Regions from separate parts of the Oculatella sp. FACHB-28 genome, predicted to be linked through region 1. Evidence: riboswitches for the same ligand, from Rfam matches in the RefSeq annotation. Region 1 holds a riboswitch; the other holds the start of a gene.
The links. A riboswitch is a leader RNA that binds a small molecule or an ion and turns the genes downstream of it on or off. The one in region 1 is predicted to bind cobalamin.

Region 1 (3,417 bases):
CATAAGTATAGCGTTAGGTTTCTCCGGCGCGCTTTTTAATGGAATTAGTACCATTTTAATCGTGCCGATTCTGCTGAATTTCTTGGGCTTAAACCTCCCTGAAGAGGAATTAACTGGAGGAGGCTCTCCTGGGCTTGTTGAGGGGCTTCTAGCGCCATTTAATAACCTTCCAGAAGAATCTCGTATATACGCTATGACCGGGGCTATTCTGCTAACTCTTCTCTTAAAAAACTTAGCAAGCTATTTGAGTACGTTATCAAACGGTCACCTATCAAGACTATTAACGAATAGCTTAAGAAGAGAAGGATTACGAATACTTTTAGAGGTCAACTTAGATTTTTATGCTCAGATGAGAATTGGGGATTTGATTAATCGTATAGGACAAGAGATTAATCGAACGGCTCAATCCATTAAGATTTCAATTAATATTTTAACTATCGTATTAACAATTCTAGTTTTTATCGGATTGCTAATACGGATATCCTGGCAACTTACTTTAGCCTCGACTGGTCTATTGCTTCTAGTCGGTCTGGCAAATCAATTTTCTATTGTTCGCGCTAAGTTTTTTGGAAAAGCACTGGCACAGAATTCAAGAGATTACTCCAACGCACTGCTAGATGTCTTAACTGGCATCAGGTTAATTAAAGCCACTTCCAATGAAGAGCAAGAATATCAAAGAGTAGAGCATCTAATTCTTGAAAGAGAGAGAGCTGAGTTTAAATCTCAAGCAAACAATGCTGCTGTTCCACCCATCAATGAAATGAGCGGAATTGTAGCTGTACTCTCCATCGTCTTATTAAGTCGTGTTTTTTTTGCGGAGCAAGTTGGCTCCTTCTCGGTTTACACGATGTCAACTTATCTTTTTGTTTTATTTCGGTTAATGCCGATTATTGGACAATTAAATGGTGCTCGCAATTCTTACGCAAACGCAATTGCCAGTGTTGATCTAGTTGATGATTTTCTAAGGCGTGACAATAAAAACTTTATTATTAATGGAGTCATCCCTTATTCGCATTTAGTGAAGGGAATAAGTTTTGAGAATGTTTCGTTCAAATATCCTGAACATGAAAATTTAGTTCTTAATGGTATTAACCTTTGGATTCCTAAGGGAACAACTCTCGCCTTAGTTGGTGCGTCAGGTGCCGGTAAATCAACTGTCGCAGATTTACTGCCGAGGTTTTACGATACAGTTGAAGGCTCTATTAAAATAGATGGTACAGATATCAGAGATTATGATGTCCGCACACTAAGAAGGGCGATGGGCATTGTCAGCCAAGATACTTTTCTCTTTAATGATTCTGTTCGTAACAATATCGCTTACGCGCGATCAAACGTGACAGAAGATGAAATTATTGAGGCTGCCAAGCGGGCAAATGCTTATGAATTTATTTTGCGCCTACCTCAAGGCTTAGATACTCAGCTTGGCGATCGCGGTGTACTGCTCTCAGGTGGGCAACGCCAGCGACTTGCGATCGCTAGGGCTCTACTTCAAAACCCAGAGATCTTGATTTTAGATGAAGCAACAAGCGCGTTGGATTCAGTTTCAGAGCGTTTAGTTCAAGAAGCAATCGATGATTTAAGTCGCGATCGCACAACCCTAGTCATCGCTCACCGCCTCTCTACAGTTCGTAAGGCAGATCAAATTGCGGTGATGGAGAAGGGGCAAGTCGTGGAATTGGGCAATCACGAAGAATTGATGCAGACAAGCGGTTATTATGCAAGGCTCTGTGCCATGCAGTTTGCTGAGAAATCCCAAATGTCAGGGCTCTCTGATCGAAAAGCGATCGCCAAAACATCCTACGAAATTCGGACCCGCCTGAACACAATGATTGGTTCTCTAAGGCTACTGGTTGACGGCATGTTAGATACCCCGGAAGAAGAAACCGAATTGACCGAAGAAGCGTATTACTCAGCTCTCAACCTTCTGAAGAGCTTAGAATCCTTCGAGACAGGGATTCAAAGCCCAGAAGAGCTTGAAGTCGCCCGATAAATATAAACAAATGTCGGCACTTGGGATAAGATGACGAGGCACACGTGAAACAGCAACCTGATTGGGAAAGTCCGGTGCGAGTCCGGCGCTGTGCCGCAACTGTAAACTAAAGGATGAAAAGCACTTTTATTCTTTAGAAGCCAGAACGCCAATCCGCTGCTTATTCACTCTATTTCCTGCGCTGCACAGGAAAGGGAGTTTAACGATGACTATTTCGACAGACAACACTCTGTCTCCAACAAGCGCTGCGAATTCTAAAATAGGCACACCCTTCGATGCCGATGTGAACCTCGATCAGTCAATCGTGCTGCCTCCGTTACCCCTCAACCGCCCACTATTACTAGTTGGACATGGCAGTCGCGATGCAGATGGAAGGAAAAGCCTATTGGATTTTGCCACTGCTTATCAAGCGCTTGATGTTTCTCGACCAGTCTTTCCTTGTTTCCTGGAACTCACTGAACCCTCGATTCAACAAAGCTTAGACCAATGCGTGGAGCAGGGCTACACCGATCTTTCGGTGCTGCCTGTGCTGCTGTTTGCAGCTCGACACAACAAATTTGACGTTACCAACGAACTGGATCGCGCTCGACAGCGACATCCTCAACTTAACTTCCATTACGGTCGCCATTTTGGGATTACCCCTGGAATTTTAGAGCTATGGCGATCGCGTCTAGAGCAGCTTGATCAACCCGACCAAAACCCCCAAGAAGTCTCTCGCGCTGATACAGTGTTGCTGTTTGTAGGACGTGGCTCCAGCGATCCTGATGCAAATGGCGATGTTGCGAAACTAGCGCGAATAGTGTGGGAGGGGAGCGGATATCAAACGGTTGAGACCTGTTTTATTGGAATTACTCACCCCCGCTTAGAAGAAGGTTTTCGCCGTGCGCTACTGTATCAATCTAAGCGAATTATTGTGCTGCCTTACTTTCTGTTTACTGGTTTATTAGTCAAAAAGATCTTTGACACCACCATACAGCAACAAGAGCAGCATCCTGAAGTTTCGATGGTTTGTCTACCAGAAATGGGGTTGCATCCTCAGTTATTTTCGGTATTGAGAGAACGAGAAATCGAAACTCAGTTAGGGCAAGTACAGATGAACTGCGAGATGTGCAAGTTTCGGCTAGCCGCGACCGCCCAAATGGGAGAACATGAGCTACCTCATCAGCATGGGCATGATCACCATCACCATCACGGTCATGAGCATGGACATGGTCACCCAGATGTAGATCCTTACGCCGACCCAGAGCAGTATCATCAAAGGATTTGGCAAGCCCCTTAGAATTGCGTCTGAATATTATGTCTGAATCCCAAGAATTTACAGTGGGCGATCGCGTTCGAGTGGTTGCCCTTCCGCCTTACGTTAAAACTGCTGAACCCATGCCGATGCTGCGTCCTCCCAACGTCATTAGCCTAGGCGAAGAAGGAAT
Region 2 (3,417 bases), on a different contig from region 1:
TTGATTGTTGGCACATCGCACCTGCCGTCCAGCCTTGCCTGTGTTAGATTGAGCGTACTCCAATTGCAGTCTCTCCTCAATTTCAGACTATGGTGATCACAAAGCGTGGGCTTGTCCTCGGTGCAACAGCAGTAGCAGTTACTGCTGTGGTCGTTACTGGCGCAGGTGTACACATGTCGGGTGGGCAAGCCTTCCTGCAGGAGAGTCCCAAAGAGCTGATTGATGAAGTCTGGCAATTAATTGATCGCAACTACGTTGATGCTACCTTCAATCAAGTCGATTGGAGGGCTGTTCGCCAGGACTATCTGGAGCGTTCTTATGGCACCCGCGAAGAAGCATACGATGCCATTCGAGACATGCTGGAGCAGCTTGAAGACCCCTACACTCGCTTCATGGACCCGGAAGAGTTCCGGAACATGCAGATCGATACGTCTGGAGAGCTGACAGGAGTTGGAATTCAGCTTGCTCAAGACGAAGAAACGGACGAGCTAATCGTCGTTTCCCCCATCGAAGATACGCCTGCCTTTGAAGCGGGTATCTTGGCGCAAGACGTCATCGTCCAGATCGATGGTCAAAGCACTGAAGGAATGGATGTCAACCAGGCTGTTAATCTCATTCGCGGACCGGCTGGCTCGGAGGTTACACTAACTATTCGTCGAGGTGAAGAGCAGCTTGAGTTTCCGCTGCAGCGGGCGCAGATTGAGCTACATCCAGTTCGCTACAGCTATCAAGAAGGCTCAACCGGCGGAGTTGGCTATATTCGTCTGACGCAGTTTAGCGCTAATGCGGCTGAGGAAATGCAGGCAGCGATTCAAGACCTGGAGTCACAAAATGTGACGGGGTACATTCTAGACTTGCGTTCCAACCCAGGTGGATTGCTCTATTCCAGCATTGATATTGCCCGGATGTGGTTAGATGGCGGGGTAATTGTCTCGACAGTCGATCGCCAAGGCATATCTGATCAAGAGAGTGCAAATGGTCAGGCATTGACCGATAAGCCTCTAGTGGTGCTAGTAGATGGCGGATCAGCTAGCGCCAGCGAAATTTTGTCAGGTGCGCTGCAAGATAACGATCGCGCCGTACTAGTCGGAACTCAAACCTTTGGTAAAGGGTTAGTGCAGTCTGTGCGAGGACTGGGCGATGGTTCAGGAATTGCGGTCACGGTTGCAAAATATTTAACTCCTAGCGGTCGAGACATCAACCACTCCGGCATCGCACCCGATGTGGAGATTGAGCTAACCGAAGAGCAGCAGGAGCAGCTTCTAGACGATCGCACCCAGATTGGCACCACAGCCGATCCTCAGTATGCTAGGGCATTGCAAGTGCTGAACGAACGCATCACTGCCGAAAGGCAAAACCAGAGGGCAGAGACGGTTCCGCAGTCGCAGTAATCCGTTGGTCATAATCTTCTAGCTCTAACCAGCAGCACTATCTAAGCGGGCTGGCACTTACCCGCGCGAATTAAGCCGACTCGACGGGCGATCGCCTCTGTTTCTGAGGCAAACGGCCCCCACTTTTCGGCTCCTATTAAATCTTTTTCTGCTGGTGGGTGCGGCAAAATTTCGCACTGTCCACTGCTTTGCTTAACGATGTACCACGCTTCTGAGTTGCTCATGTTGAAAATCTAAGACACGTTTCGTTTGCTGTAACTGGACTGATTCTAATCCAGGTGTCTTGAGTCCATCTTGAAATCTGAATTTCTTAAGCAACCTGCTGTCTAGATATCGAAGGAGATTGAGCTTCGTTGCGTCCTTCATCTATAGCAATTCTCAATTACACGGGATACAGCAGTGGTGCACCACGCCCCTGCTGTATCCCGTGCTTTGTATCCACTCAAGCAAGAACCGGTATAGGCAGCTACAGGTAAAGATTCATCGCTCTACTTCATTGGGGTAACGACTTGGGCTAGAATGCCCCAGTGGCTTCTAGATTGGTTGGGGGATCAGCCCAACCAGAGTTGAACCTCACGTTCAACTTGGGGAAAGTTCGGTGAAAATCCGGCACTGTGCCGCAACTGTGAAAAAGGGATTAGCTCAAATTGGTCTAATCGCTCCTTTTAAGTCAGGATGCCTATCTGAAGCATTTGTTCTGTGTCCAACCCGCGATGCACGGGTTAAGTGAATGCAAAGTTTGGAATGTTTACGTCCATCGGCACCGATGGACTGTCTCGCTACGGTATTGGATTCTAGCTACATTACCCCGACGATCAAATCTATTTGGGTACATCTGAGCAATCCAGAGTTTAGGTTCTTGCCTGGGCAATCTGTTTGGCCCAAGTTTGAACGAGACGGACGCAAGTTTAGCAAAATCTACTCGATCGCCTCCTCTCCAGAGCGCTGCCCCAAAGTCGAGCTATGTGTATCTCGGGTAGGTTGGAGTTCTGCTTACATACAAGATCTAGAAATTGGGGCAACAATTCCAGTGCGAGGGCCTTACGGGTTAATGACGCTCAATCAACTGCCAAAACGTCCTCGTCTCTACGTTGCTGAAGGGTCAGGAATTGCCCCATTGAAGAGCCAAATTGACTGGCTGCGAGACTGTGGCTACAGCCAACCTGTGTGGTTAGTCTTGGCAAACCCGGAGACAGCAGATTGTTTGCCGTATCACGATTACTGGCGATCGCTCCAACAAACATGGCGACCGTTCCACTACGTAGAAGCAATTCACTGCAGCCCAGAATCAGCACTAGTTGCTCAAGACCTAGACCTCTCTCAGTTTGAAATTGACATCTGCGGAGTGGGCGATCGCGTTTCCGAAATCTACGAATTTATTCTCTCTATGGGAGCAAACCCAAACCAGGTACGCTCTGAGAAGTTTATTGCCTTCTAATTGGAGTTGAGGGCTAGAGAGTTAGCCCTCAACCCCTAGCCCTAGCCCCTGATTCTCCTAGTAGCTAATCTGAAGCGTTACAGAGGCTTCGACCTGCTGTTCGCCACCGACAACAGGGGTTGGTGCATCAGATAAAGCTACTGCTTCACTTGCTGCTCTGCCATATGGAATCGGAGGCATGGGGGGCACTGCACCATTCACTTGAATATTCACTACTTCATCACGGGTTAGTCCCAGTGCACCAAGCACTACATCCGCCTGTTCTTGAGCTTCCTGGGTTGCCTCTCGCAAAGCCTGATTTTGGGCAGTGGCGATTGCCTCCTCCTCAGCCGTAAAGCTAATGCCATCAATCCGAGTCGCACCCGCATTGACTGAGGCATCTAAAATGTCTCCCGCTTGCTCAGTCGAAATTTCAAAGCTCACAGTATTAGAAGCCGTATAGCCAACTAACTCTTGCGTGCCATTTTCAAAGTTGTATTGAGGGCTGAGGTAAATCCCGGTGGTGGTGAGTTTATCGACATTGCGCGATCGCAGCAATTCCACAACTGCATTTGTGCGTTGTGCCGCCTCCTGCTGCACCTCCTCAGC

Region 2: another riboswitch for cobalamin. It lies ahead of H6F88_RS13185 (FAD-dependent oxidoreductase); the one in region 1 lies ahead of H6F88_RS05615 (sirohydrochlorin chelatase).

Annotation. Positions count from the first base shown of each region.
Region 1 is NZ_JACJPJ010000041.1:147,874-151,290, forward strand. It holds gene H6F88_RS05610 (ABC transporter ATP-binding protein) at 1-1,990, shown strand, start outside; adenosylcobalamin (AdoCbl) riboswitch at 2,030-2,192, shown strand; gene H6F88_RS05615 (sirohydrochlorin chelatase) at 2,196-3,269, shown strand; gene sipA (regulatory protein SipA) at 3,287-3,417, shown strand, end outside.
Region 2 is NZ_JACJPJ010000061.1:49,606-53,022, reverse strand. It holds gene ctpC (carboxyl-terminal processing protease CtpC) at 90-1,391, shown strand; gene H6F88_RS13190 (transposase) at 1,433-1,615, opposite strand; cobalamin riboswitch at 1,937-2,093, shown strand; gene H6F88_RS13185 (FAD-dependent oxidoreductase) at 2,122-2,829, shown strand; gene H6F88_RS13180 (SIMPL domain-containing protein) at 2,887-3,417, opposite strand, start outside.